DNA from 3 places in the Sinorhizobium sp. CB7 genome. Region 1 is predicted to be linked to each of the others. Evidence: predicted binding sites of a transcription regulator. Region 1 holds the regulator's gene; each other region holds the start of a gene.

Evidence for each region. The regulator LexA, encoded in region 1, represses DNA repair genes until DNA is damaged. The targets are predictions, from matches to a motif close to TGTTCNNNNTGTGTTCNG.
Region 2: the regulator LexA is predicted to act here: its motif matches at 4,850-4,867, upstream of AAE029_RS15115 (DNA recombination protein RmuC).
Region 3: the regulator LexA is predicted to act here: its motif matches at 4,052-4,069, upstream of dinB (DNA polymerase IV).

What each region holds. Positions count from the first base shown of each region.
Region 1 is NZ_JAULLL010000019.1:34,995-42,388, forward strand. It holds gene AAE029_RS28415 (glycosyltransferase family 2 protein) at 1-12, opposite strand, end outside; gene AAE029_RS28420 (MraY family glycosyltransferase) at 50-1,171, opposite strand; tRNA gene AAE029_RS28425 (tRNA-Ser) at 2,106-2,195, opposite strand; gene AAE029_RS28430 (glycosyl transferase) at 2,638-3,483, opposite strand; gene AAE029_RS28435 (BA14K family protein) at 3,841-4,347, opposite strand; gene AAE029_RS28440 (hypothetical protein) at 4,591-4,923, opposite strand; gene lexA (transcriptional repressor LexA) at 5,239-5,958, shown strand; gene AAE029_RS28450 (ComEC/Rec2 family competence protein) at 5,939-7,394, opposite strand, start outside.
Region 2 is NZ_JAULLL010000007.1:170,340-177,733, reverse strand. It holds gene AAE029_RS15140 (hypothetical protein) at 1-183, shown strand, start outside; gene truA (tRNA pseudouridine(38-40) synthase TruA) at 680-1,483, opposite strand; gene fmt (methionyl-tRNA formyltransferase) at 1,483-2,418, opposite strand; gene def (peptide deformylase) at 2,565-3,080, opposite strand; gene AAE029_RS15120 (methyl-accepting chemotaxis protein) at 3,178-4,683, opposite strand; gene AAE029_RS15115 (DNA recombination protein RmuC) at 4,904-6,133, shown strand; gene AAE029_RS15110 (ribokinase) at 6,187-7,086, shown strand.
Region 3 is NZ_JAULLL010000004.1:189,375-196,768, forward strand. It holds gene AAE029_RS09960 (hypothetical protein) at 99-350, opposite strand; gene AAE029_RS09965 (helix-turn-helix domain-containing protein) at 547-1,416, opposite strand; gene AAE029_RS09970 (DMT family transporter) at 1,590-2,477, shown strand; gene AAE029_RS09975 (helix-turn-helix domain-containing protein) at 2,378-3,304, opposite strand; gene AAE029_RS09980 (LysE family translocator) at 3,403-3,981, shown strand; gene dinB (DNA polymerase IV) at 4,219-5,310, shown strand; gene AAE029_RS09990 (DUF1127 domain-containing protein) at 5,658-5,804, opposite strand; gene AAE029_RS09995 (NAD-dependent epimerase/dehydratase family protein) at 6,044-7,000, opposite strand.

The DNA.
Region 1 (7,394 bases):
AGAGATCGACACGAAACACCTCTCCGAAAAACCAAATTTCCAAACCCATTCAAATCTCGACGCCGCTTTTGTCGCGCTTGGTGGCTGCCAGGCTGATGACCTCCGGCGACCCGGATGCGGCAGAACCCAGCAGCCGTTGGAAGGCCGGCTTTCGCGGCCGCCACATCAGTACGAATCCGGTGTGCAAGGCCGCCGGCACCAGCAGTCCGGCGGCCATGACGAACCCCGAAACGCCCTGGACGATCCCGATGTATCCGATCCCGCCGCAAATCGCAGAAAGCGCAGTGATCACGCCGGTCGCGGAGGCAGGTGACAGGCCACTGTCGAGAAGCAAATGATGCAAGTGCCAACGGTCCGCCGACATCGGGCTGCGGCGGTCAAGCACGCGACGTATCATCAGGCTCAACGTGTCGATAATCGGAATGATAACGACCCAAAGAAGAGCGGCAAATGGGATCGCGGAATCGCCGGCTGCCAGCATGAGGATGACGTAGGAAAGGGTCGCGCCAAGCGCTGTACTCCCGGCATCGCCGAGGAAGATACTGGCGCGTGGACGCCATGGGCTTCTCATATTGAAGATCAGGAAGCCGCAGATTCCGACGAGAAGTATCTCCAGGGAAGGCATGACGTCCGAAGAACCTGAAAATCCGGAAATCACGAGCAGCCACATGATGGCAACCGCCGCCGCACCACCTGCAAGTCCGTCGACACCATCGAGCATGTTCCAGGAGTTGACAAGGCCGGTAATGAAGCAGGTGCTGATGACGAAGGCTACCAACGCCAGGGCTGCGATCTCAGTGTGAAAGAAGTTAAGCGACAGGGATGACGTATCGAATTCGGCGACCATGATGAGGGAAGCCAGCAGTTGGACCAAAAGACGCCTGAATGCCGAAAGTTGATAGCGATCATCGGCGACACCGAGCGCGAGGATGATCGCCAGGGCGAGCCAGTAGTTCACAGAGAGGCTTAAAAGCTGTCCGCTCACGCTGGAAACGATCGCGAAGGCAGCGAATATCGCAATGCCTCCGCAAAGCGGTATATGCCCGTCATGGCGCTTCCTCGCATCAGGATGGTCGACCAGGGCAACGGTAACCGACACCCTTCTCAGCACCGTGATGAACGCAACGCAAAGCATGAAAGCGAGAATATTGCTCAGTATAAGCCCAGACATCTTGACCATCCCCTCGGCGCGCGACGTAGCCGATCCCGACTGCAAGCCAGAGACCCTGCGACGGAGGATAAAATCTCCTGGGAGTTTGCTGATACGTGGGAAAAAGAAGCCAATTTTCAGCCATAAGACGTTGCCGGCGAATAGGCCTACTACTTGCGGCGATATCGGTCGCACCCCAAAGGGCAATGAAATTCGATGGACCAACGCCTTTCCTTTGGAAAGGCGTTCATGCCGGAGAAATCGCAAGAAGAGGTGCGCGTCTGGCTATGACTGGCAGACCCACCTCATCGAAAAGGACGCCCCTTCGATTACCGAGAGCCGGTCGATAGTGGCGAGATCAAGTGACGGCCGCCGAAAATAGCAGTGATCGGTTATGCGTGGCGAAAAGACCTGGTGAGCGCGGTTGCGCCGGGTCCGAGCGGGGCATGAATTTAAGGCAATGCCCGGCAGCTCGGAGCGATGCGAACGACCAGCGAGTTTATATTACTGGATGTCAGCGTAGCCAGTAACACCGCTACCGTAATTTGGGCCCATGCCTTGCGGCTGTGCGTAAGTTGTGTTGCTTGCGCCAGTGGTTGCGCATCCTGAAAGCGTCAAAAGCGCCATTACTGCGGCGGCCAGAAGATATTTCAGAGGCATGGTGTTCTCCGATCATGGGTGGCTGCCAGGCCTCCAGGGGCCAGATCCAAGATTTTCCATTAAATCATCTTCGATGGCAAGCGAGCTTATACGTTCAACCGGAGTTGTACCGCGCGGATGAAAGCAAATGAGGGCATTCAAGCGCGTCGACGAGATCAGCCTGACACAGTTACGAGCCAAGCGCCCCTGCCGATTCCACATGAGAACAGATCGAGACCTTATCCTCTTGTCGGCGTGGAATGATGCAGTGATATCCGAGATAATGCTTCTATAACAATAAGTTAAGTAGAGACAATGGCGGAAGAGGTGGGATTCGAACCCACGGTACGGTTTCCCGCACGCCGGTTTTCAAGACCGGTTCCTTAAACCACTCGGACACTCTTCCATCTTGCTGAAAAGGTTGAAAAATCTACATTCTGTTGATTTCTCGAAATCGGCGATTGCGACCGATTTGCTACCCAATCATTCGATGGGTGGCTTTTTAGCAGCTTTGATCGCAGCGTCAACTTGTTCCGCAGCGTTCGCCGGATAGCTCGTGTGAGCCCTAAAAGTATCCGACCAACCATCGAAGTTCTATTCGACGACGATTGGGGGAAGCGCAAGGACGAACTTAGAGCAGGCTTGCCCCTCATGGCATCGGCGCTGCGGCCTCAACCTTACCTTTGCCGATGCCATCCGCCGGCTGACGACAACAAAACGACCCTCTTTTCTTACAGAGAAGCACAGGTGCCCATGGCCCTTTCACTAGAGCAACGTTTATCCAAGCCAAACGGTCCCCGACCGATTGTTCAAAAACTTCGATTCTCCAGTGTTAATTCAATCGCCGCTTATTCACGCCAATGGTGCGCTACCCACGGTGTGGGGAGGATATAGTGCCGCAAGTATGTCAACGGTGACTTTGTTCCCCTTCGGTTGGCCTTGAAGACGCCGAGTATGTGATCGAGCGGCGTCGCTGACAGGCCTTTGGGGCCGAATTTGCCGTCAATCGCATTTTGGGGATGAAAACCGCGTGGAAATAGAACAACTCGCGCGCTGGTCGGCAAGTGCGGGACGAGTACGTAGTTCAAGGGCATTGGCCAACGACAGTCCTGTCTGAAATGCAAAACCCAGCGTCGAGGATAGAACTTCAGTTTGCCCGGCGCGTTGCGGGTGAGAAAGCGTTGCTCGTATTTATATTCATCGGCGATCGCCTGAGGGTTGGCGCGAAACTTTTCCTGCAAGGGGACGAGCTTGCCTACGGGGAATCGGAAGACGGAGGATTGGCCGAGACGCTCGAAGGGTGTGGTCTGGTTTTGAGCCATGACAACATCATCCGGATTTCCAACCTCGAAGAACGGGTCGAGAGACGCGACGACAACCAAATCGAGATCCAGATAGAGCACCGGACCGGAGAGGCTGCCGAGCTTTGGACCCCAGAGTCTTGCCTTTTGCCAAATGCCCTTCGTGTTCACCGGCATTTTCTCGAGATCAAGATCCGGCAGGTCTTCGCACAGTATCCCCGGGTTCAATCCTTCCCTGTTGTCGGTGAAGCAGGTGAAGGTGAAGGGCGGTGTGATGTTGCGAGCAACCATACCGTAGAGTCGATTGATGAATGTTGCACCGTACTTGGTCCCCCAATTCATGCAAATGACTTGCTTGACGCCACCGCTCGCGGCAAGAATTCTCGTCATCATCCCGCTGAATTTTCCTGAACGACCAAAAGAATTTTTGCGCCAATGTCACGGCACGCGCAGACACCATTCAGCGCCGCTTGCAAAAATGTGCACGTGTACGATTGCATTTTAAACCTGCCAAGTATCGACCGGGTCGTGATCTTCGAATAACAAGCAACCCGACCGCGATCAATCCTGCAATCAGTTACACTTCACGTCTTCACTGAAGTGATGTTACTTTGCCTCATCAGCCGAAGAAGCGAGTTGCAGAAGAATAAAAGCCACTGTTGCCTCGTCTCAAATATCGCGTCGCTGAAAACGCGGTATGAAGGACCCAGCGCGATGGCGGGACGTGAAATCTGCGACGGCCTTCCACGATCAGTATGGCGACACACATTGACGACGGGGGCCGTAATAGGGCTGATAAGTGTTGTCCCATGCGCGATAGGATCGATATCGACTGTAGCACCAGTTCGCGTGCCCATTGCCGCCGTAATATCTCGGCTGCGACGCCAGAGCGCCGATGATCGCCCCTGTCGCCAACCCACCGATGATAGCGGCTGCAGCGTCTCCGTGATCGTACCTGCGATAGTGACGGCGCCGATAGTAGCCGTCGCGGTAGTAATCACCGCGATAATAGCCGTCCCGATAGCTGTAGCGACCGAAATAGCTGCGTGGGGAGTTATTTTCACGGTCCCACCGCCTGATATGGGGATTGTTGCTGCCGTAACGAGGAATGAACCTTCGATGATCGACTTGCTGAACATCCGAGGACGCCTCGACTCCAGGCATTGTCATTGCGGCGGGCAAAGGAAAAGCTTCGGCCGGGGCAACACCTGTAAAGGCAGTTGTGGCCGACAGGATGATGATGGCTAGCTTTTTCATGTCTTCCTCACCTTGTCGGAATGATGCGAGCATCGCATATCATCTTACCCTCAACGTGAACCGAAGGTGAACGTTCGAGCGCTCCCGAAAATGTTACCGGGACGTTCCGCCTTCAATTCAAGCGCCGGGTCCGAGCACGACAATGCGGTGAGCGACGTTCATGCCGGGTTCCCGCGACATGCCTGCCTTTGGCAGGACGCCACAGCCTATCTCTCGTGCCACTGTGTGCGGTTTCGGCGAGCCTCAGAAACCCATTGGAGGCGCATAGAAGCAGCGCACGGTATATTCGTTTGGGAAAAGGCAAAGATGATAGGCGCCGTCCGGAGACTCCATCGTTTGCGTCTGAGGAACGAAGAACACGTGCTTGTGTGTCGCCAGGCGGTGATCACCGGGCAGCAGGGTCACCTGAAATCCCTTCGGAACGGGACGAACCGTCTTCGATGAAATTTGCTGGCAATCACCGTTGTGGCCGTCTCCATTGCAACAATAGGGCTCATAGGTAAAGCCGGACGGAGCTTCATGCGCGCCGGCAGCAGTGGCAAAAATTATGGCAATCCCTGCAAGAATCATTCGCATGGCATCCTCGCTTTTCCGAAAAGCGGAGATCTGCGGCAGGCCGCTTTATCCGCCACAGCACTAAAGTAGAGGCCGATTGAAAACGGGCTAGAGCGATCTGCACCGAACTGCTACCGGCGGCACCACTTGGTCCTGAAACAACTAATATGCCCTATTGTCCGGCATTTTTCAGTCCAAATTCCAACATGGGGCCTGAAGCAAAAATATTTTGAGTATCTCGAAAACTTTCACGAAAATTTAGGTACTTGCGGAACACATATGGAACATATAGTGTCTGTTCTGGCTTTGTTTCACCGATCTGGGGTTCCAGCAAAAATGTTGACGCGCAAACAACAGGAACTGCTCCTTTTCATACACGAGCGGATGAAGGAATCTGGTGTTCCGCCATCCTTTGATGAGATGAAGGACGCGCTCGATCTGGCATCAAAATCGGGAATCCATAGGCTGATCACAGCGCTCGAAGAGCGTGGCTTCATTCGCCGCCTGCCCAACCGGGCTCGCGCGCTTGAGGTTATCAAGCTGCCCGAGGCCTATAGCCCGAGTATTCAGCCACGGCGCGGCTTCTCGCCGAGTGTCATCGAAGGAAGCCTTGGCAAGCCTCAGCCGATTGCGGCTGCACCGATAAAGCCCGTTACTGAGGATCCCGGCAAATCCGTCTCCATCCCGGTGATGGGCCGCATCGCCGCCGGCGTGCCGATCTCGGCCATCCAGAACAATACGCATGACATCGTCATTCCCGCCGACATGCTCGGCAGCGGCGAACATTACGCTCTCGAGGTCAAGGGCGATTCGATGATTGATGCCGGCATCTTCGACGGCGACACGGTCATCATTCGCAATGTTACGACGGCCAATCCCGGCGATATCGTCGTTGCACTGGTGGATGACGAGGAAGCAACGCTCAAACGGTTCCGGCGCAAGGGCGCATCGATTGCTCTCGAAGCAGCAAATCCCGCTTACGAGACGCGCATCTTCGGCCCCGATCGCGTCAAGGTTCAAGGAAAGCTCGTCGGGCTCATTCGTCGCTATCATTGATTGAAGCGGGCGTTTCCAATGTTGCCTGCTCCGTGAAGCGATCCGATCGCCAATCATAGGCGCGGTGCCGGTTCCAGGGCCTCTCCAACGTATCGAAGGCGGTTTTGATAACCGGCCCTTCCTGATCGAAGCGTATTTCCACTGCGCCAGTCTTGCGTAGTGTTTCTCCGGTGAAAAGTGCCGCACCCGACCTGCAACGGTCAAAGCGGAGCCTTATCGACGTGATGACGATCTGAGCGGTGTCGCATGCCGGGCCAAGATAGGCAGCATCGTCGATCGTCGTGACTACCTTTCCGTTCGGCAGCTTCGTCGTGCACCATGCCCTCTTTGCGCAGACGAAGCCCCTATCCGTTCCTGCCTCCGTTGCGGCACGCATGGCTTCCCTCGCCTGCTGGCGTTCTGCAGCATCCAATCTGCGGCGGGACTTGCTTGAAGCGGAGGGGTTGGCCTGCTCCCCATCAATGGTTTTCGGCCTTCGGTGCTGAGAAATCGCAAGCGCATGCTGCCACTGTTCGAAGATGAAACTCGGCGGGCGATCGCGATTGGTAGCGAGCTCGTCGTCATGAATCACAGCGACAAGCCCACCATCCTCGGAAATCAGCATGTCCGGCTGTGGCGCCGGCGGCACTAGGCATACGAGAATCAATGCGATCGCAAGCGTGAGCGTTCCCGTGTGCCGCAATTTCGTGCGAAGCAGAGTGAGCAGCAGAAAGCCCCCGACCATGACAGGAAAGAACCACGACGGCAGGCGCCCGACGTCGATATTGCCGCCCCAGTCCGCGATGGTCTTTGCAATGGCGATGACGAGATCGAGGCCGAAACCGACAACCTTCCATAGCGTTGGATCCAGACCGAAGGGCATCAGCAGCATGGCGAATAGCCCCGCCGGCATCACGATGAAGGTTATGACCGGCATGGCAGCCAGGTTGGCGGCAAGGCCATATGTCGCCAATCGGTGAAAATGCTCGATTGCAAAAACTGCCGTGGACAGACCTCCGATCAGAGATGTCAGCAAAATCCCACCGAAGAACCGCGCGGCCAGCAACAGGGCAAGCAAGGCAGGATTTGTGGTATGGAATGGCGTATGAGCGGGCCGGTCCTTCCAGACCGCGTAGCCTGCAATCAGTGCCAGCGTAGCAGCAAACGACATCTGGAAGCTCGGCCCCAGAACTTCGGATGGCGATAGCACCAGTATGACGATCGCCGACAGGGCGACATTGCGGAGGCTGAGCGAAGGGCGGTCAAAGAAGACCGCAATCAGCATGATGGCCATCATGATGAAGGCGCGTTCGGCGGAGACTCCGAAGCCGGAGATGAGGAAATAGGCAGTAACTGCAACAAGCGCACCGAAGGCCGCGATCTTCTTGGTCGGATAAGCTTGAGCCATCCCGGGAAGGAGGCTCAGTACGGAACGGAAACCGATAAAGAAGATGCCG
Region 2 (7,394 bases), on a different contig from region 1:
GGATTGGTCTCGCTCCTCTGGCTCGTGCTGATGATGGTGCTGATCTTCATGCTCTCCCGCGTCCTGCGCATGATCTGCGGCGCCCAGCCGCTGACGGTCGGTGCAATCACGCTGGTTCTCGTCGTGCCGTCCATGATCCTGTCGGAATTGCTGCAGGGTTTCTTAGGTCTTTCCCCGCCCTGATCCGCAATCCAGCCTTGCATAGATCAGGATGTCGCCCGAAAACCGCGCACACTTTTCGGCATCCCGCTCTAGCCGTGAAACTCTCAGGAGGTTGTCCGAGTTGAAGCGCGAGATAGCGGTTGTCTGGCGCGGACGCTTCCCCAATCTCCCTCATTCCTGTGCCTGTTACAGGAATCCAGCCGCCGTGCGTCGGCACGGCGAAAAGACTCCATCAACTGGTCAACTTGCGCACAGGCCGTTATGGTGGAACCAGCCGAAGAGATCTCCGCCATCTGCCGGCATTACGAAAGGGCGAGTCTCCCGCGCCGTGGACACGGCGCTGCTGGATTCCTGTGACAGGCACAGGAATGAGGGAAGGTGGGGCGACGGCGGCGCCAAACAACCAACAATGAGACAGTGGATTGGCGGGATACCCTGTAGGCCACCCCATCCCTCACGGAAATCCCCACCTCACCGATCAGCACGGACAACCTCCTGAGAGTCCACAGAGCTAGCACTACGAGAGATCGTCGTCTTCGAGGATCTCGGCGGCCGCATGGCGATTCCTGATGACCGCGGGATAATCGACCTGAAGGAAATAAAGGCCTTCCGGTGGCGCGACCGGGCCGCAGGCCTTGCGGTCTCGCGCCTCGAGCGCGGCGCGCACGTCATCCGCAGTCCACTTTCCTTCACCGGCGAGCTTCAGCGTACCGGCAAAGGAACGGATCTGATTGTGCAGGAAACTCTGGGCCGTGGCGCGGATTTCGATCAGATCGCCGTCACGGGTGACGTCCAGGCGATCGAGCGTGCGGACCGGGCTGTTGGCCTGGCAATGTGCAGAGCGGAAGGTGGAGAAGTCATGCTTTCCGACGAGCGTCTGGGCAGCCGCATGCATGGCCTCGTGATCGAGCGCTTTCGGCACCCACCATGCCCTGCCGGCTTCAAGCGCGAGCGGGGCCCGGCGGGTGATGATGCGATAGAGGTAGTGCCGCCGGATGGCGGAGAAGCGCGCATCGAAATGGTCGCTGACGGCTGCGACATCCAGTATGGAGACGCGTTCACCGGCAAGCTTCAGATGGGCGTTCAGCGCATTGCGCAATTGGTGCGACTGCCATTCCTTGGCGAGATCGGCATGGATCACCTGCCCCATCGCATGCACGCCCGAATCCGTGCGGCCCGCGCCGCGGATTGAAACGGTTTCACCCGTCAGGCTGAGAATTGCGCCCTCTATCGCGGCCTGAACGGATGGACCATTCTCCTGGCGCTGCCAACCGACATAGGGGCCGCCGTCATATTCGACGGTCATGCGGTAGCGGGGCATCAGCCAAGCCTCGTTCCAGGACCAAGCGGCGTTCCGCGCAGGAAGTCGCCAGCGGCAAGCGGCTTGCCGCCCGCTCTCTGCAGCTTCGCGAGCCGAATGGCACCATTGCCGCAAGCGACCCTCAGATCGTCCGACAACACTTCGCCGGGCGAGCCTTCTCCTGCCGCCATCTCGGAGGCAAGGACCTTGATACGCTCGAGCCTGCCGGCGATTTCGGTCTCGAACCAGCTTCCCGGGAAAGGAGACAAGCCGCGAATGTGGTTATGAACATCTTTCGCGTCTCGGCTGAAATCGATACGCGTTTCACTCTTGTCGATCTTGGCAGCGTAGACGGCGCCCTCAGCCGGTTGCGGCGTCAGAGGCAGGTCGGCCATTTCGAGCTTCACCATCGCCTCTGCCATGGCCTTGGCGCCGGTCAGCATCAGCCTGTCATGCAGCTCACCGGCCGTCATGTTCGGGCCGATCTCCACCTCCCGGGTCAAGGCGACCGGGCCGGTGTCGAGACCCTTTTCCATCTGCATTACCATCATGCCGGTCTTCGTGTCACCGGCCATGATCGCACGCTGGATCGGGGCCGCGCCGCGCCAGCGTGGCAGGAGCGAGGCGTGTCCGTTGTAGCAGCCATACCGCGTGCCGGTCAGTATCTCCTCCGGCAGAAGCAGGCCATAGGCGACCACCACGGCCACATCGGCCCCGAATTCGCGAAAACGCCGGCGCTCCTCCGGATCCCTAAAATTGACGGGTGTCAGCACAGGAAGGCCGAGAAGTTCGGCCGCCTGATGCACTGGTGATTTCTGCAGATCGAGGCCACGGCGTCCGCCGGGGCGTGGAGGCTGCGTGTAGACGGCGAGGATCCGGTGGCCGGCATCCACAAGGATGCGAAGCGTCGGGACGGAGAATTCCGGTGTCCCCATGAAGATGATGCGAAGTGACATGTTTTCCTGCCAATCGGGGCCTGCCGTCTACTGCATGGTTTTCTCCTTAAATCGGAACGATTTAAGGAGAAAACCATGCAGTAATTCAAAGTGTTACAGCGAGTGCGTCTTACAAGACGCACCGCTCATGCAGACGGCCCCGAACCTCAAAGCACCTTCGCCTTGGCTGCCTTGGTGAATTTCTTGATCACCATTTCGCGCTTCAGCCGCGAAATATGGTCGATGAAGAGGACGCCATTCAAATGGTCGATCTCGTGCTGCAGGCAGGTGGCGAGCAGGCCCTCCGCCTCGAGGATCTGTTCCTTGCCTTCACGGTCGAGATACTTCACCGTGACACTCGCCGGACGCTCCACTTCGGCATAGTAATCCGGAATGGAGAGACACCCCTCCTCATAGACCGAACGATCATCCGAGGAGGAGAGTATCTCAGGATTGAGGAAAACCAGCGGCTGCTTTTCCTCCCCTTCGCGGGCAATATCGATCACAAGCATGCGGCGGGGAACGCCGACCTGGATAGCCGCCAGCCCAATCCCGGGCGCGTCATACATGGTTTCAAGCATGTCATCCGCGAGCTTGGTCACATCGGAATCGACACGCTCTATCGGCTTGGAAACCTGGCGAAGAAGTGGATCGGGCAAAATAATGAGAGGCTTGATGGTCATGAGGTCTCCCATAACGCATCTTGTCCCGTGATGGAATTATTCTGAAAGCACCCGCCTGCTTTTTTTCCGCGGGCGTGGCCGTTTTCGGGCTCGTTCCTCAGGCAACGCGTCGATCGGGCAGCGTCGTCTTTCCGGCCTGCCCTCTCGCCTGCGTCTTGAACGTGCTCAGCAAGCGCACGAGCTTGTCGACTTCGTCGCCGAGCCCGCGTGTTTCCGTCGAGCTGCGCTCCACCATGCTCGCATTCTGTTGGGTGATGGAGTCCATGTTGCGGATTGCAACGCTGATCTCGTTCAAACCTGTCGCCTGATCCCTGGCAGCAGCGGCGATATCGGCGACAAACTTGTCGATAATGTCGATGCGGCGGATCATGTCGCCCAACGCCTCGCCAGTGTTGCTGACAATGCTGACGCCCTCATTGACCTGCGTCGAACTCTGGGAAATGAGGTTCTTGATCTCCTTGGCGGCTTCGGCGCTGCGCTGCGCAAGCTGACGCACTTCCTGGGCGACGACTGCGAAACCTTTGCCGGCATCCCCCGCCCGAGCAGCCTCGACACCGGCGTTCAATGCCAGCAGATTGGTCTGGAAAGCGATTTCATCGATGACGCCGATGATCTTCGAAATCTCCGTCGAGGATTTCTCGATTCCAGCCATGGCCGATACGGCGCTGGTGACCAGTTCGCCGGAGTTCCTGGCCTTTTCCTGGGTGTCGCGCACGGCTGAGGAAGCCTTCTCGGCATTGCCCGCGGTCTGGTTGACGCTGACCGACAATTGCTGCAAAGCCGCCGAACTCTCCTCGACCCCAGCTGCCTGCTGAGCGGTGCGCATGGCAAGTTCGTCCGTAGCTTTCGCGATCGCGCCGGTGCCGCTCAGGATCGCACCGGAACTCTCGCGGACGGCCGTGAACGAACCGCGAAGAGCCTCCACAGCCCTGTTGTAGTCCTCCGCCATCAACCGGAAATTTCCAGGAAGGTCATGGGGCAGCGAGGATTGCAGGTCGCCGCGCGACAGCGCTTCAAGGCCTCTGCGCAAGTGATCGAGCGCAAGCGCCTGATCCGCATCGATACGGGCGCGTTCTTCCTCGAGCTTGCGTCGCTCATCCTCCAGCGCCTGCAGATAGACGGAGATGGAATAGTCCATATCCAGCATCGACGCCTTGACGACTGCCGAGAGCTTATCGGCAAGCATCTTCGCGTGCTGTCTGCCGAACATGAAGGGCCATTGCTTCTCCATGATGCCCTTGACGAGCTCGGACATTAGCATCGCATAGCCGCCGATATACCAGCGTGGTTCGAGGCCGATTCGCGCATGCGCTTTTCCCACGGCAACGACGCCGGCGACGTAGGAGGAGTCGAAATTCCCATTCGCGAGATTTCCCCAGTGCGCCTCCTGGCGCTTCTTGGCGCCCTCCATATGTCCCCTGTCGCGGAAGAAAGTCGCGACCTTCGGTGTCTTCGCAATCTTGTCGTAGAACTTATCCAGAGCATGTCCCAGAAGCTCCGCCAGCGTCGGGCGCAGCTCCTTCAAATTCTGCCGCGCGCGCTCATCAAGCTCAATGAAATCAAGGCGTTCTTTGAGGGCTCCGTCAAAATTCTCAGGTTTCATATCAGCATCTCTGTTCGATGGGTGCGCCGGACAAGACGAATGCGGCCGGCAAAAAATGTTTGGTCGGATGACGTAGCTTTCAGCGAATATGATTGACCTTTTATTAAAGTCGGCAATGAAACTTTCGGTTTTCTCATGGCTTGAAAAAACCCGGGAAAGATGATTTTGTTCACGTTTTGATCTAGTTTTTGTTCAATATTTTGCTATGCTTCGCGCCATGATCTCAGCGACTTCCGACACCATCACCCTGCTTGGCCACAACTTCTCGCAAGCAACCACGACGCAAGCCATGATCGGCCTGCTTGCAGCCGTGATGCTGCTTTCCACCATTTTTCTTTCCGTCCGCGCCAACCGCTTGAAGCAGCGGCAGCTAGAGGAAGCCGCCGTGCGTGCGGCTGAAGCCGACATGCGCATGGCCGAGCTCCTGCGCGCCCAGGCCGAAATGCACGGCAGGCTCGCGACGATGACGGAAGTTTTCGGCTCCCGACAGGCGGAGTTCAATCATGCCGTCAATCAGCGGCTCGACGGCATGTCGCATCGTGTGACCGCCACCATCAACGAACAGACGAAGACCACTCACGAAAATCTCCAGCGCCTGCAGGAGCGCCTCGCCGTCATCGACGCCGCACAGGGCAATATCCAATCGCTGGCAAAGGATGTGGTCGGTCTGCAGGCAATCCTCTCCAACAAGCAGACGCGCGGGGCTTTCGGGCAGGCGCGGATGGAGACGATCATCGCTGACGGGTTGCCGCATGGCGCCTATTCCTTCCAGCCGACCCTCTCCAATGGATCGCGCCCCGATTGCACGATCCGGATGCCGAACAATTCGCCCCCGCTCGTCGTCGACGCCAAGTTTCCACTTGAAGCGTGGAACGCCATCCGCGAGGCGGGCACTCCGGAAGGCGGGAAGGCGGCGGCCCAGCAGTTCCGGCGCGATATGGAGGTCCATATCCGCGACGTGTCGGAAAAATATCTGATCCCGGGGGAGACTCAGGACACGGCGTTTCTATTCGTCCCATCCGAATCGATCTTCGCTGAGATCCATGAGAATTTCGAAGCGGTCGTCCAGAAGGCGCACCGCTTGCGGATCGTCATCGTCTCGCCCTCTCTTCTCATGCTGTCAATCCAGGTCATTCAGGCGGTGCTGAAGGATCAGCGGATGCGCGAACAGGCGCATCTGATCCAGGGCGAGGTCGCGCACTTGATGGACGACCTTTCCCGGCTCGATGAGCGCGTGCGCAAGCTTCAGGGGCATTTCGCCCAAGCGCAGAAGGACGTCGACATGATTGTCACATCGGCGGATAAGCTCACCAAGCGCGGCTCGAAGATCGAAGCCCTGGAATTCGAGGCGGGAGCGGAGGGCAGGACTGCCGAGAAAACTGAATCCACTCCACAGGCGGCCGAAAGCCGTACCGGCCTACTGAAGCTGCGGGTGGTTGACGAAGACTGAGTGCTTCGGGCAGTGTCGCGGCGAAAATCTCAAACGGCAGGGCAATATACTCCATGATCACTGTTTTCGGCTCCATCAACATGGATCTCATCGCTACGGCCGAGCGCCTGCCAAAGGCCGGTGAAACGGTCGCCGGAAACAGCTTTTCGACGGCCGCAGGAGGCAAGGGCGCCAATCAGGCACTCGCCGCACGGAGGGCGGGCTCGAATGTCCGGATGGCGGGTGCGGCCGGCAATGACGGTTTTGCCGAACCGGCCCTTGCCCTTCTGAGCGAAGCAGGCGTGGACCTCTCAACCGTCAAGCGGGTTAAGGAGCCGACAGGCACGGCGCTTATTCTTGTGGGCGGCGATGGGGAGAACATGATTGCCGTCGTTCCAGGCGCGAATGGAACGATGGCGGCGCCGGACGCGGAAGCCACGGTGCAGGCGATGCATGCGGGTGACATTCTCATGCTGCAGCTCGAAATTCCGGTCCCGGCTGTCGAGAAGGCTCTGTCTGCGGCGAAAAAGGCGAAGGTCACGACCATCCTCAATCTCGCTCCGCTTATTCCCGAGGCTGCCCGTCTCGGCCAACTTGCGGATATCATCATCGCCAACGAGACCGAGTTCGAGCGGCTCGCCGGCCAGGACTGCATGACTGCCGAAGACCGAGAGGCGGCCTTGCAGCGTCTTCATGCGGTGACCGGTCAGACGCTGATCGTGACGCTCGGTGCCGAAGGCGTGATCGCAATCCATGAGGGCCTACTGCTTCGCGCCGAGGGCCTCGTGATCGAACCGGTCGATACCGTCGGCGCGGGCGATACCTTCTGCGGTTACCTTGCTGCAAGCCTCGATCAGGGGCTCGATTTTGCCGGCGCGCTGCGTCGTGCGGCGGTCGCAGGTTCGCTCGCCTGCCTCAAACCAGGCGCCCAGCCATCCATACCGCTCGCCGCCGACGTCGCAAAAAAGATATAATTCGTCTCAATACGGAAACCGTCATGGAGCGCCTGCGTCAGAGGCGATAAAAGCGGCGCGATCGGACGCCGTAAGTGCAAAGTTTTAGCCAAATTTAACGGATTTCTCGGCATTCTCGCTTCGCTTCCGGGCGCTCTATCCGCCCGGCTAAAGCATCCTGTGTTCAAGTGCTGTCACTTGAACACAGAAAGATGCTTTTGAGATTAAAGATTGGGGCGTCCTTTGTGCGTTCGTTCGAACGCACAGCGCTCTAGCGCGACGGCCTCTCCATGACAGAGCGGCCTACCACCGCCCTGCGCTCGGATAAT
Region 3 (7,394 bases), on a different contig from region 1:
TTTGAAGTATGCGAGGGCTTGCGCTTGAGGTCAAGCGGCAAAAGTGGGCATCACCCGTCCGAGCAGGTGCGGCGCGAAAAATTGGCTCCAAAGGCTCCTTATCCTCCGAGGACATCGGCGCTGATATCATCAGCCTCTTCGATGGGAGCTGAAGCGGAAGTTACTCGACCGGACGATCGCTCCCGTAGCAGCGCAGCATATAGCTGGCGAATGTCGGCCATTTCAAGCTCCCCGGCGATCCACTGCTCGATCCACCTGAGAAATCGCGGATCCTGCTCGAGCGGCAGCTCCGCATTGCGGATACGGTCGAGAGCTTTTTGCATGGCTAGACGGCGGTGTTCGATGATCATGGCGACGCTCTTAGCCGATTCGAGAAGGCGCGCATGTGGATTTTATGCGAATGATCATACGGTCAGTACGTCAGACACAGATTTTCAATGGACTGCTCCGGGTCCCCGCCAGCCGGATGGAGATATGCGGTGGACGTCGGCGTCAGCAGAAGGGATGAGTGCAAGGAGCAGCGCGGCCCCTCAACTCGGCCTGCACTCAGCTATAGAGGTTCCGCCATTCGCCCGGCGTAATTCCGGTGGCTGACCTGAACGCTTTCGTGAAATGGCTTTGTGACGCATAGCCGCAGGCCAGCGCCACCTGCACAAGCTCGATGCTTCCTGAGCGCAATAGGTTCCTGGCCCTCTCGACGCGGCGCTCGGCCAGGTAACGGTGTGGCGGCATCCCGAAGCTGATGCGAAACATCTTGGCGAAATGGAAGGTGCTCAGCCCAGCCTCGGACGCGAGTTGGTCGAGCGTCAACGCTTGCTCCAGATGCGCCTCGATATGGTCGACGATCCTGCGACGGACCGATGGCGAAAGACCGCCGCGGACGATCTCCCGTTCCGCCCGCCTGATATGGCGCCTGAGCGTATGATGGATCAGAAGATGGCAGGCCAAGTCGAGCGCCACACGGTCGCTCCTCTCGTTCCAATCGAGCGGCAGGACACCACCGCGCACGATCATCGACATGGCCGGATCATCCACAAAGGTGAGATCCATGAGATCGACATGCCGCGGATCGACGTCAAAGGCCGTGAGCGCCTGATAGGCCAGAACCTCCGGATCGATGTAGAGGTGGAACATTCTGATCGGGCCGCCGATAAGCCATCGGCTTTCGTGTCCTGCCGGGAGCAGGCACAGCTTGTCCGGTGCGCCGCCGGAAATCTGCCCGTCCTCGCGAACGACCCTTTCCCCGCCGGAGAGATAGATGCTGAGCGTGTGGTGGCCGGGCCGATCGTAGCAGGCGCGGTTGTCGCGGTTGCTCCATTCGGCGACCGACAGGCCGCGACCGGCCGACCCCGCACGCTCAAGATGTGCGCCGGTTCTGGCGAGAGCTTCGCTGACGCTCGGGCTATTCTTCTCCATTCTCCACCAATGCGAACTCTGTTCGGGAATCTCAAGGCCGATCGCGCTTTGTGCAGTGCCCCAGCCTGAAAAAGCCCAAGAATGTGCAATGGCACCCCAAAGCCTGAGCAGACAAGGGCTCATTATCCGGGCACTGGGTCATCATATTTCAAGCAACCACCGGAAAATGACCCGTGATCACCTTCTATTATGCCTTGACCGTCTTCATCTGGGGAACCACCTGGATCGCCATCAAGAACCAGCTCGGCGCGGTACCGATCGAGGCATCGATCGCCTACCGCTTCGCGCTCGCCGCAGCGGTGCTGTTCCTCGTCCTCAAACTGACGCGCAGGCTTCATCCCATTCCCGCCCGGCACCAGCCCTATGTCATCCTGCAGGCCCTTTGCCTGTTCTCTTGCAACTTTATCTGCTTTTACATCGCCACGAACTACATTCCGAGCGGCATCGTCTCGGTGGTCTTCTCCGCGGCTACGATCTTCAATCTGATCAATGCATTCCTGGTCCACGGCAGGCGTCCCGCGCCGCGGATTCTTGCCGGCGCCGCAATCGGCGTGGCGGGCATAACCTGCCTGTTTTGGGAGACGGTGGCAGGCGCAGCTCTGGACCACGAAACGGCCATCGGCCTGGCGCTTGCGCTGCTCGGAACATGGTTTTTCTCCGCGGGCAATCTCGTGGCCGCGCGCAATCAGAGCCACGGCCTGCCCGTGGCATCGGTCAATGCCTGGGCGATGCTCTATGGAGCTACAATCGTTTCCCTTTTCGCCCTGGCGCGAGGCGTTCCCTTCACCTTCGATCTTTCACCCGTCTATGTCGGCTCGCTGCTCTATCTCGCCATTCCCGGTTCAGTCATCGGTTTTACGACCTATCTCACCGTGGTGCACAGGCTAGGGCCGGAAAGGGCGGCTTACATGACAGTGCTCTTTCCGGTCGTGGCGCTTACGGTCTCCATGCTCCTCGAGGGCTATCGCATGACACCGCTTGCGGGGGTCGGGCTTGCGGCCGTGCTGCTGGGCAACTTGCTGGTCCTCGCCCGAAAGCCGGCTTCACCAAAGACCGCCTGAAAGTCCCGCTGCAGCGCATCGTGCTCCCGATCCGCCGCCCTTGCGAAATTGACCCATCGTCCCGGCGTCAGACCGTAAGCCTGCCTGAACGCTCTCGTCATGTGCGCCTGGTCAGTGAAGCCACATGCAAGGGCCGCCTCTACGATGGTATTGCCGCTCTGGATCAGATGTTGGGCCTGCTCCAGGCGGCGCAAGAGATTGAACCGCGCCAGGCTGACTCCGAAGTGCATGCGGAACTGCCGCGCAAGTTCCCATCGCGACAAGCCGACGTGATGTTCGAGTTCGGCCATGGAAACGCGCCTGTCGCGTGGCTCGTGCAATAAAGCTTCCGCGCGTCGCAGGGCGGCTTGATCGAGGCGGAGCGAGTGCATGCCTTGATCCCCGCTCAGGTCCCGCATGGCAAGCGCCAAGGCGGAGATCGCGGAAACTGAACCGATCTCTGGATCAACGGGAGCCAGCATCAGCAAGTCTCGGATAGCGGTAACTAACCGAGGATCGGATGAGACCGGATCACGAACGAACGGCAATGCCGCTCCTTCGAGCGCATCCCGAACGAGTCCGGGGCTTACATAGGCGATGGAATATCCGAAACCGGCATCGGTGCCCGCACGCCCGTCATGTCGCTCGTCGGGATGCAGGACGAAGCCGAATCCGCACCCGCTTCCATGGGAGACGCCGCGATAGTCGAAGGCTTGGACACCATGCGTCGTGATGCCTACGGCGTAGGTATCATGTCTGTGCGGTGAGAACGTGAACCCCTGGAACCGCGCCTGCATCCGCGCGATCCCGGGCAATGCCTCAGTGTGATTGACGAGCCATTCGGCCATGTTCGCACAGAAATACAATACTTGGGGTAGTTCCGACCTTAAAGGCTAGCTGAGTATTCAACAACGTCATGAGAACGGGCATGGATACGGCCCAAGCATTGGCATTCCTGTTGTTTGCTTTCATCGCGGCGGTGACGCCCGGCCCCAGTAACACGATGATCCTGTCCACGGGTGCCGCTGTCGGCACGTTGCGAGGGCTTGCCTGTCCAATCGGCGCCTCGCTCGGGATGGGTTCGATGATTGTGCTCAGCGCCTTTGGCGTCGGAGAAATCGTTGCCGCCGCGCCGGTGATCGTGGTTGCAATGAAGATAGCCGGCTCGCTCTTCCTGCTTTGGCTTGCCTGGAGGATCGTCAATGCGGGAACGTTGGAGGATGGCACACAGGCAAGAGCGACGGGATTTGTGAATGCATTCCTTTTCCAATGGTTGAATCCGAAGGGCTGGCTCGTCGCCCTGAGTGCCGGCAGTACCTATTTTACTCCCACGCTACAGGGTGAATTCCACGCGGCGCTCCAGATGGGGGTGCTTTTCGCCGCCGCAGCTCTTCCCGCAGGCATGATCTGGCTTGGAATGGGGGCATTGATCGCGCGTTTTCTCAGCAATCAAGATTCGGCGAAAATCTTCAACATCGCTATGGCTTCACTGCTGGCTGCGTCGGTGATCTTAGTCTGGCGATAGGGCGACCCCGATCGTCTTCCATCTCCGTGAAGGTCTTTACGGGATGGTATCTGCTTGAGGGAAACGAATTTGTTCTATATTCGTTCACAATACATTGGTGAGCCAGTCTGCATGTTCTGACCTGAGGGGCGCATGGCGATCGGTTGCTAAAGAATGAGCACGCGGATAGCGGACAGATGCGATGCATATTTCCCATGTCTGGCCGAGGGCATATCATCGTCCGGTGGAAGCTGAGATATGAATGGCGACAATCCGGCTGCGCGGCGACGGAAGATAATCCATATCGACATGGATGCCTTCTACGCGTCGGTCGAGCAGCGCGACAATCCTGAGCTTCGTGGAATGCCGGTCGCCGTCGGCGGCTCGGCGGCGCGTGGCGTCGTCGCCGCGGCCAGCTATGAGGCGCGTAAGTTCGGCGTCCACTCCGCCATGCCGTCGGTGACCGCAAAGCGCAAATGTCCCGATCTGATCTTTGTAAGACCCCGATTCGATGTCTATCGGGCAGTGTCGCTGCAAATCCGCGAGATCTTCGCCGAATACACGCCGATGGTCGAGCCGCTATCGCTCGATGAAGCCTATCTCGACGTCACCGAGAACCTGAAAGGCATGGAAATTGCCACCGAGATCGCCGCGGAAATCCGGGCAAAGATCAAGGCTGCGACAGGGCTGACGGCATCGGCCGGCGTCAGCTACAATAAGTTCCTGGCCAAGATGGCAAGCGATCAGCGCAAACCGGACGGCCTCTTCGTTATCACGCCGAAGACCGGTCCGCTCTTCGTCGAGGCACTGCCCGTAAAGAAATTCCATGGCGTCGGGCCGGCAACAGCCGAAAAGATGCATCGGTTCGGCATCGAGACGGGAGCCGACCTGAAGACGAAGGAACTTGATTTTCTGATCGAGCATTTCGGCAAATCGGGACCTTACTTTTACGGGATTGCCAGGGGGATCGACAATCGCGAGGTCAAGCCGAACCGTGTGCGCAAATCCATCGGCGCCGAGGATACATTCGCCGAAGATCTTCAGCGCTACGAGCCGGCTCGCGAAGGAATCCAGCCGCTGATCGAAAAGGTCTGGAGCTATTGCGACGCCAACGACATTGCGGCCAAGACGGTGACACTGAAGGTCAAATATTCCGATTTCCGGCAGATTACCCGCAGCAAGACCGTATCCGCGCCGCTTGCCTCCATGTCCGAGCTGGAGGAGATCATCAGCTTTTTGCTGCAGCCGATATTTCCGCTCCGCAAGGGCATTCGGCTTCTGGGTGTTACTCTCTCCTCCCTTGAGCGGCAGGTCCGGCAAGTGGCACCCCAGCTTGCTCTTCCGCTCTGAATAGTAGCGGAAAACAAAAAGCCTGCCGCGGGAGGAGGTGCGGCAGGCTTTCCAAAATAACCGAACAGCGGCTCGGGAGGAGGAAGAACCACTGTTCCGCAGGAAGCCCTGGGAGGAGGAGTAGGCCGCCTGCATGTTCGAAACGATGTGGGAGGAGGTACATCGCTTCGACGCGTGGAGATATAGCTGGATTTTTGCTTAGCATTTCTTTGCAGGCCAGGCATGCGCTATGCGAAGATCGGGAAGCTCATGACCGCGGATCCCTCTCGAAATCACAAAACAAAAGCGCCCGCTCGTAACGAGGCAGGCGCTTGGCGACATCGGATATTGGGTGGCGCGAGCAGACGTTAGCGAGCAACGGCGGCCCGGGCGACGGAGCGGATTTCGCTGCGGTCGATACCGAGGTCATTGAGCTCGCGGGTCGACATGCGACCAAGTTCCGCAACGGTTTGACGATACTTGCGCCAGTTGTTGAAGGAGCGTGCTACGTTCATGATGATCCCCTTTCCTTGGGCTTCGAAGCCAGCTGCCAGTCCGTGGCGCTTCGTTTGCTTCGATGACCCTCATATAAGCGGCACCTGCTCAAAATTGCAGCGCCAAGGCATCACCTCAGCCATGCGCAAAGCGCATAACTATGACTTCGTATGTTTTTAATGTGCCGTTTCGCAAAGCGCCGCCTTCAATAGGGAAACGGACTGAAATTCCGGCGGATGTCCCGCACTGACTGCTTTGCTCAGAGGTGCAGTCGCCCATTGGCGATCAGCCATTCCACCGCCTCCTGCACTGCCTGCAGCGATGTATAGCGTGGCGTGAAGCCAAGCAGGCGCTTGGACTTTTCCATCGAACAGTTCGGGCTGCGGCTGATGTGTTCCCACGTGGCCCTCGCCTCTTCCGGTGGCCGGCTTTCCGCCCATCGGTCGTAGGACAAGAATTCCAGCTTCGGCTCCTGACCGAACCAGCGTGCCATGGCCTCGGCATAGCCACGGAGCGTCAGCGCCTTTTCCGACACGGCATGGAAGCTTTCGCCGACCGAGGCGTTCCAATTCGCGATAGCGCTCATGAAGAGGCTGGCGACGTCATCGGCGTGGACGTGGTGCACCGTCTCCAGGCCGAAATTTGGTAGCTCCAATGTCTCACCGCGTGCGAGCGTGGAAAAAACCGCGGGGTTGAAGTGGCCGGCGGGATTCAACGGGTTCCACCCAGGTCCAACGATATGGCCGGGATGGATCAGGGTCGCCGGAAACTTCTCCAGCCGCGCCTTCTCCAGAAGATAGGCCTCGATTGCGGCCTTCTTTTCTCCATAGTCGCCGAAGGGCTTCTTCGGCGCGTCTTCTGGCGTCGGTACCGTTACGGAAAAGCCATGCGTCCAGATGGTGCCGGTATGAAGAAAATGGCTGACCCGGCCGGCAAGCGCCTCGACAAGCTGCCTGGCGCTTTCCAGCGTGAAGCAGATCATGTCGATGACGATCTCACCCTTCAGCGCCTGGATCTCCTTGCCGAACTTGCCGTCCTCCTCGAGTGCGGCCCTGTCCATCTGCAGGCGTTCGACGCTTTGCCAGGCCCGGTGCGGCCGGTAGGGCTCGGCCTGACCGCGGCTGATGGCAGTCACCCGGTGTCCTGCCTCGACGAGCCGCGGCACCAGATAAGTGCCCACATGTCCTGTTGCTCCAATGACGATCACGCGTGCCATACAGGTTCCTCCAGGTTTGAAAAATGATCGCCCGCAAGATCTGTAGCGGCTCCCGACATCGGCAATTGCCACTTCGGATGGAACGATGCCCCGAGCTGCGAAAATTCCGCTGAATGGTCCGCTGTCAAAATCCAGGAGCGCGTTTTGATGTGCTCGCGCAGGTCGCGACGGTATGAGAACGGGCCCTTCAGCCGTGTTTGTCCCTTGCATGCCACCCGTATCCACAGCCCTCCGCGAGTACATGCGGGTCGTTCGCGAATTAAACGCCAGCAAGCTGCTGCTTCTTTCCATCGAAAAAAGGCTGCGTGCGGCCGGCAGCCCCGCACACAAGGCACGGCTGAAACAGCGCAGACGCGCGGTCGAAGATCGAATGCGACTTCTTCGCCAGGAAGGC